DNA from 3 places in the Neorhizobium petrolearium genome. Region 1 is predicted to be linked to each of the others. Evidence: riboswitches for the same ligand, from Rfam matches in the RefSeq annotation. Region 1 holds a riboswitch; each other region holds the start of a gene.

Region 1 (2,197 bases):
GGTACGTATGGTCGGCCCGACATTCCTGCCTGAGGAAGACATCGACCTCGCCCATCCGAAATCCAGCGGGCCGCAGCCGCAGCAGTAGTTGTCAGCACTCGCCCCATCGATCGGTGAAAACCAGGTCTTCGAGCGGTAGCCGCTCGCGCCAGCCCTTCACCGCCAATTCCGGCTCCCGATAAAGCTGATCGACGTAGCCGACGCACAGCCAGGCGACGATCCTGATCCGCTCGGGAATGCCGAGCAGGGCGCGCAGATCCTCCTCATGAAAGATGCTCACCCAGCCGACGCCGACCCCTTCGGCGCGGGCGGCAAGCCACAGGTTCTGCACGGCGCAGACGGTCGAATAGACATCCATGCGCGGATCATGGGTACGGCCGATGACGACCGGCCCGGCGCGATCCGGATCGCAGGTCACGCAGATCGAGAGCGGCGCCTTTCGGATGCCTTCGAGCTTCAGGCTGCGGTATATGTCGCGGCGCTCCTCCGGAAACATTTCCGCCGCCTCGTCATTGGCTCGCGAAAAGGCACTCCATGCCGCCTGGCGTATCTCGGGATCCCGCACGAGGATGAAATTCCATGGCTGCATGAACCCCACCGAGGGCGCCGAATGTGCGGCGCCGAGCAGCCGCATCACGAGGTCGTCCGGAAGCGGGTCCGGCAGAAACTGGTCGCGCACGTCGCGGCGGGTTTCGATCACGCGATAGACCGCAGCGCGGTCGCATTCCGGAAATTCGCCTGCAGATATCAAGGCATGCGCAAAAGGATCGGGCTGCATCGTCTATCCCCAACAATGCTGACGCCGCCTGCGCGAACGCGCAGGAGCATCAAGAAACCTCGCCGCCGTCCGCGCGGTTCGATCTATCTTGCCAGGCCGGTCTTCTGACTTGGCTTCATCCGCCCCTGCCGCCGCCTTCCCGGAAATTCCAGTGGCTTTCGAATTGCGGCCAAGCGTCCGCCTCACAGCGTTGGGCACGTTCCGGTTTCCCACCGGATTCCCGATTCTCCTGCGCAAGGCAGGCACCTGACGGAGGCGTTATGCCAAGCCATGATCAGCGTTTCAAGTGGAGCCGCCCGATCTTCCCGTCTCACCCGGTCAAATGATCGGTCACCTATCGGTCCCGGAACCGGTTGGTGATCGGATAACGCCGATCGCGGCCGAAATTCTTCCTGGTGATCTTGACGCCTGGCGCCGATTGCCGCCGCTTGTATTCGGCCAGATAAAGCAGATGCTCGATGCGGTGGACGGTCGTGATGTCGTGGCCGCGCGAGACGATCTCCTCCGTGCCCATTTCCATCTCCACCAGGCATTCGAGAATGTCGTCGAGGACGGGATAAGACGGCAACGAATCCTGGTCCGTCTGATCAGGCCTGAGTTCCGCCGACGGCGCCTTGGAGAGGATATTCTTCGGGATCACTGCGCCCGACGGTCCAAGCGCATCCGGCGGCAGGTGCTGGTTGCGCCAGGCAGCAAGCGCATAAACCTGCATCTTGTAGAGATCCTTGATCGGATTGAAGCCGCCGTTCATGTCGCCGTAGAGCGTCGCGTAACCCACCGACATTTCCGACTTGTTGCCGGTCGTCACCACCATCGAACCGAACTTGTTGGAGATCGCCATGAGAATGGTGCCGCGCGCCCGGCTCTGCAGGTTCTCTTCGGTAACGCCCTCGTCCGTGCCATCGAAAAGCTCCGAGAGCGCCGACGAAAAACCCTCGACGGGCTCGGCGATCGGCACAATATCGTAGCGGCAGCCGAGCGCACGGGCGCAATCGGCGGCATCCTTCAGCGACTCCTCGGAGGTGTAGCGGTAAGGCAGCATCACGCTGCGCACCCGCTCCGCACCCAGTGCATCGACGGCGATGGCCGCGCACAATGCCGAGTCGATGCCGCCGGACAGGCCGAGGATCACGGATTTGAAGCCGTTCTTGTTGACATAATCGCGGAAGCCGAGCAGGCAGGCGCGGTAATCCGCTTCCTCCTTTTCCGGGATGCGCGCCATCGGCCCATCGGTGCAGCGCCAGGTATCGTGGACCCTGTTCCATTCCGTCACCGTCACCGCCGGTTGGAATTGGTCCATCTGGAAGGCAAGTGTCTTGTCCGCATTGAAGGCAAAACTCGCGCCGTCGAAGACCAGTTCGTCCTGGCCGCCGACTTGCGCAGCATAGATCATCGGCAGGCCGGTCTCGATGACCTGTT
Region 2 (2,197 bases), 1.3 Mb from region 1:
AGGAATGTCACGCCACGATCGAAAGCTTCGCCTGCTCATCCCCCTGCAGGCGGTTGACCATGAAGTTCGAATACCATTCGACGAACTGCATGACACCACCCTCATGGACCGCCGAATAGGGGCCTGGCTCATAGGCCGGCGAGCGGATGCCGAAGGCGTTCTCCTCGACGATCTGGCGATCCTGGTCGTTGGTCATGTTCCACACATGCGTCAACTCTTCGATATCGTAATCGACGCCCTCGACCGCATCCTTGTGGACCAGCCATTTGGTGGTCACCGCCGTTTCCTCCGGGCCGAGCGGCGTGACGCGGAAGGAGATCGCGTGGTCGCCCAGCATATGGTCCCAGGTGGTCGGATAGTGGAAAAGCAACATGGTGCCGATGCCGTCGATCGTCACGCCGTCTGAAAGCTGGCGGACGACGGCCTTCCTCCCCGACATGGTGTAGCTTTCAGCGCCTTCGATCAACGGCATGCGGGCGACGCGGAACTGGCCATCCGGAGATATCCGGAACTCGCTCGGCAGATTGGCCGCCTCGCAGCGCCGCCAGTGTTCGGTGATGACGGGATCGTCAATGGCGCCGGCCACACCGCTGACGGTCGGCGCTTCCGGGAACGTGCGGCAGAGCTCCGGGTGATTGCCGACACAATGATAGCACTCGCGGTTGTTTTCCCAGACGAGTTTCCAGTTGCCCTTTTCGATGATCGTCGACTGATGGGCGACCTTGGCTTCCGAAAGGCGATGCGGCGCCATGTAGGGCTCGATGGCCGCGCGGACGGGTGCGAAGTCCGGCGCCTCGTTGGCGAGGCAGATGAAGATATAGCCAGCAACGCTTTCGCAATGGACCTTCTTCAAGCCGAACTGGCTCTTGTCGAAATCCTGGCCCATCTGGCGGGCGGCCATCAGCGAGCCGTCGAGCTCGTAGGTCCACTGGTGGTAAGGACAGACGAGGCGGACTGCCGAACCGCTCTCCTTGGTGCAGACCCGGCTGCCGCGATGGCGGCAGGTATTGTGGAGCGCCCGGATCCGGCCGTCGCGACCGCGCACGATGACGACCGGATAATCTCCGATCTGCAGCGTGAAATAGCTTCCGGCCTTCGGCAGTTCGCAATCGTGGCCGACAAACAGCCAGTCACGGTACCAGATCATTTCGAGGTCGAGCTTGTAATAGTCCGGGTCGGTATAGAAGGCCTGTTCGAGGCTGAAGCCTTCACGGCGGTTCTTCAATTGCCGCAGGACCTGACTGCGAATTTCCATCTTGCCTTCCTCGTCAATGCTACCTTCAAGCGGCCTGCGGAAAGGACATGGAAAAACCAGCTGGCCTCAGCCTGCCAGTCTCCTTGTCCGAACGCCCGCCGCGATCGGTCAAAATCTCGTTCACTTCAGGCTGGTTTCCGGGCTCAGGAGCTGTCCCTTGCGGGACTGGCCTGGCGCCTTCCCGGGCAGCCTTTGCGGCTCTTTCCCAGTGGCTTCCGCCAGGCCTTCGAGCTCCACCACCGTTGCGGGGGCAGCGCCGGGCTTCGACCGGCTTCCCAATTCTCCGCCCCTCCCTAGCGGGGCGGCACCTTGAGCTTGAGGCGGATATAACCATCCTCCAAACTTGCCGCATAGATGACATTGCGACATCGGCAACCGCATTGACGACGGCCTTTCTCAAGCCTCGCGAAAGGGAAACTCGTCATTAAGAGTTGAATCCTAAAATCCCGGCCTCAATGGGAGCGGCGCCATCGTGCAGGCAAAGGCAAAGATCCGCTACTTCGAAGCTCCTCCGCCGGCTCCTCCTGTTCCGGCGGCGACAAAAACGACCGTGCATTCGGAATTTCTGCGGACCGGGCGCATCACACGCTACAAGCCAATCTGGGCACCGGAGGAACGCCGTTATCTCAGTTACACCGAGGTCGCGGAACGCACAGGCAAGCGATTGGAGGCCGCAGGCGAAAAAAGCCACGAGCGGATCAACGCCTTCCACCGCTCAATCCAGTTCCCTAAGGTCATCTTCCATCGCACGCTCGATGACCGTCCGCATCTCGGCTATTGCCACGTGACGGCCGCCCGGACTCTCCTCGCGTCTCGCGTGCCGGTGCGCTGGTCTTTCTACATCGCCAATTTCTTCTCTGAGATCGGTGAGGAGGAAGAGAAATTCTTCGAGCGCATCAGCCATATGAATGCGCGTATGTATTTCGCGGTCGCGATCGAAAG
Region 3 (2,197 bases), 2.5 Mb from region 1:
ATCTGGGCGAAGGAGAAGGCCGGGCGGCACTCGATCTCGCCTGCGGCACGGCGGTCATCTCGCACCTGATGAACAACGTTGGCTTCAGGGTGACGGGCCTCGACTGGTCGGATGCGATGCTGGCGCAGGCGCGCGCCAAGGCGAAGACGCGAGGCGCGGATATCCGTTTCGTCTCGGGCGACGCGGAAAACACGATGGAGCCGAAGGAGAGCTACGACGCCATCACCAACCGCCACCTGGTCTGGACGCTGGTCGATCCGCCGGCGGCTTTCCGCGAATGGCTCTCCGTCCTGAAGCCAGGGGGGAAGGTCCTGATCGTCGACGGAAACATGGGCAAGGAAACCTGGGTCAAGAGCCTTCAGAAGTTCTGGGCGAAAATGACAGGCAAGCAGCTTGTGAGCCACATGGCGCCAGAGATGATGGCACGGCATCAAAGCATCCGATCACGGGTCTACTTCTCCGAACGAATGCCGGCGGAAGCGATTGTGGATTTGCTGCGTCAAGCCGGTTTCGAGGACATTGTCGTCGATCGCAAGCTGTTCGACATCCACTGGGCGCAAGCCCGCAAGATGCCCTTCCTGCGCGGGCTCGAGCGCATGGTGCAGGATCGGTATGCGATTTGCGCGACCAAGCCAAAGTAGCCTTCCCTCCTGATATTTCATCGGCATTTTGCTGCGCTCCGGCTCTGAAACAAAAAAAGACGGCTGAGATTGAAAGCCGCTGGACAGGTGAGCATCCTTTGCATATGTAATGATATTACATTACATAAATGCCGACATCGGGAGAAGCCAATGGCTCGCTCACAATCATTCGCCACTTGACTGCGATCTCGAGTGGTCTTTATCTGGCGAGTGACGGTTCCCCGAGTTCAATGCGAAGGGATGAAATGGGAACACGGTGCGGAGACCCGAAGGGGATCCAAGACCGTGGCTGCCCCCGCAACTGTAAGCGGATTGCCGTCCATCCTCGTGGCGCCGAAAGGTGCCATGCCACTGCGCAGTCCGGCGCGGGAAGGCAGATGGACGACAGATATCCGCAAGCCAGGAGACCTGCCGTCGAATATCGATCCATCGTCACGGGCGGGGATGCCCGGAACAGGAGCAGGACATGACTATCATCCGCGCCTTTTGGCGCCCTGGCACTTCGTATCCCCCAAATCTCGACGATTATTCCGTTGATCGGGCTGCCTCACGGGCATTCTGAGCCTCACCACCGTCCGGCACGCGGGCTTGCCGCCGGCGTTCACGTCACATTTCGGGGAAACACGATGCATATCTTTCTGAAACGGCCGTTGCATGTTGGCCTCGGCGCCTTCTCCTTGATCGCCTCCGGCCTGTTCCACAGCGCCGCTGCGGCGGAAACCAGCTATCCTCTCACGCTCGAAAATTGCGGCCGGCAGGTCACCTTCGAGAAGGCACCGTCGCGTACGGTCTCGATCGGTCAGAGCAGCACCGAAATCCTTTATCTCCTGGGGCTGGCGAACAAGGTGGTCGGTACGGCGCTTTGGGTCGGACCGGTCCTCAAAGGCTATGAGGATGTGAATACGAAGATCGAACGGCTTGCAGACAACGAGCCTAGCTTCGAAAGCGTGCTCGGCAAGAAGCCGGACATCGTTGCCGTTCAGTTCCAGTGGCAGGTCGGGCCCGAGGGCGTGGTCGCCAAGCCCGAGCAGTTCGAGGAACTTGGCATTCCGGTCTATACGTCGCCATCCGATTGCATCGGCAAGGAAAATTCCGCCGCCAGCGACGGCATCCGCCATCAGGTCTTCACCATGGAACTCGTCTATCGAGAAGTCCGCGATCTCGCGAAGATCTACAACGTCCAGGACAAGGGCGAGGAGGTCGTGGCCGACCTGAAGCGGCGCGAGGAGGCTGCCCGCGCCAAGGTCGCCCCGGCGGAAGGCAAGCTTTCCGCCGTCTTCTGGTTCTCCAGCGCCCAGCAGGATTCTGATCCCTATATGGCAGGCAAGAATGGCGCGCCCGGCTATATCATGTCGGCTCTCGGCATCGAGAACATCATAAAGACCGATGACGAGTGGCCGACGATCGGCTGGGAAACCATCGCCAAGGCCAATCCGACCATGATCGTGGCGGGCGCCATGGAGCGGCGGCGTTATCCGCTGGACAGTATCGAAGCCAAGCACAAGTTCCTTGAGACGGATCCCGTCGCAAGCCTGATGCCGGCCGTGAAGAACGGT

What was found. Region 1 has a riboswitch for cobalamin ahead of bluB (5,6-dimethylbenzimidazole synthase). Riboswitches for the same ligand answer to the same signal wherever they lie in the genome.
Region 2: linked by a shared signal. The riboswitch ahead of QEO92_RS02555 (aromatic ring-hydroxylating oxygenase subunit alpha) and the one ahead of bluB (5,6-dimethylbenzimidazole synthase) in region 1 are both predicted to bind cobalamin.
Region 3: linked by a shared signal. The riboswitch ahead of QEO92_RS21050 (ABC transporter substrate-binding protein) and the one ahead of bluB (5,6-dimethylbenzimidazole synthase) in region 1 are both predicted to bind cobalamin.

What each region holds. Positions count from the first base shown of each region.
Region 1 is NZ_CP123000.1:1,798,690-1,800,886, reverse strand. It holds gene QEO92_RS09270 (hypothetical protein) at 1-88, shown strand, start outside; gene bluB (5,6-dimethylbenzimidazole synthase) at 92-778, opposite strand; cobalamin riboswitch at 856-1,043, opposite strand; gene QEO92_RS09260 (NAD+ synthase) at 1,113-2,197, opposite strand, start outside.
Region 2 is NZ_CP123000.1:500,220-502,416, reverse strand. It holds gene QEO92_RS02555 (aromatic ring-hydroxylating oxygenase subunit alpha) at 8-1,255, opposite strand; cobalamin riboswitch at 1,367-1,582, opposite strand; gene QEO92_RS02550 (DUF6656 family protein) at 1,728-2,197, shown strand, end outside.
Region 3 is NZ_CP123000.1:4,323,376-4,325,572, reverse strand. It holds gene QEO92_RS21055 (class I SAM-dependent methyltransferase) at 1-641, shown strand, start outside; cobalamin riboswitch at 839-1,071, shown strand; gene QEO92_RS21050 (ABC transporter substrate-binding protein) at 1,268-2,197, shown strand, end outside.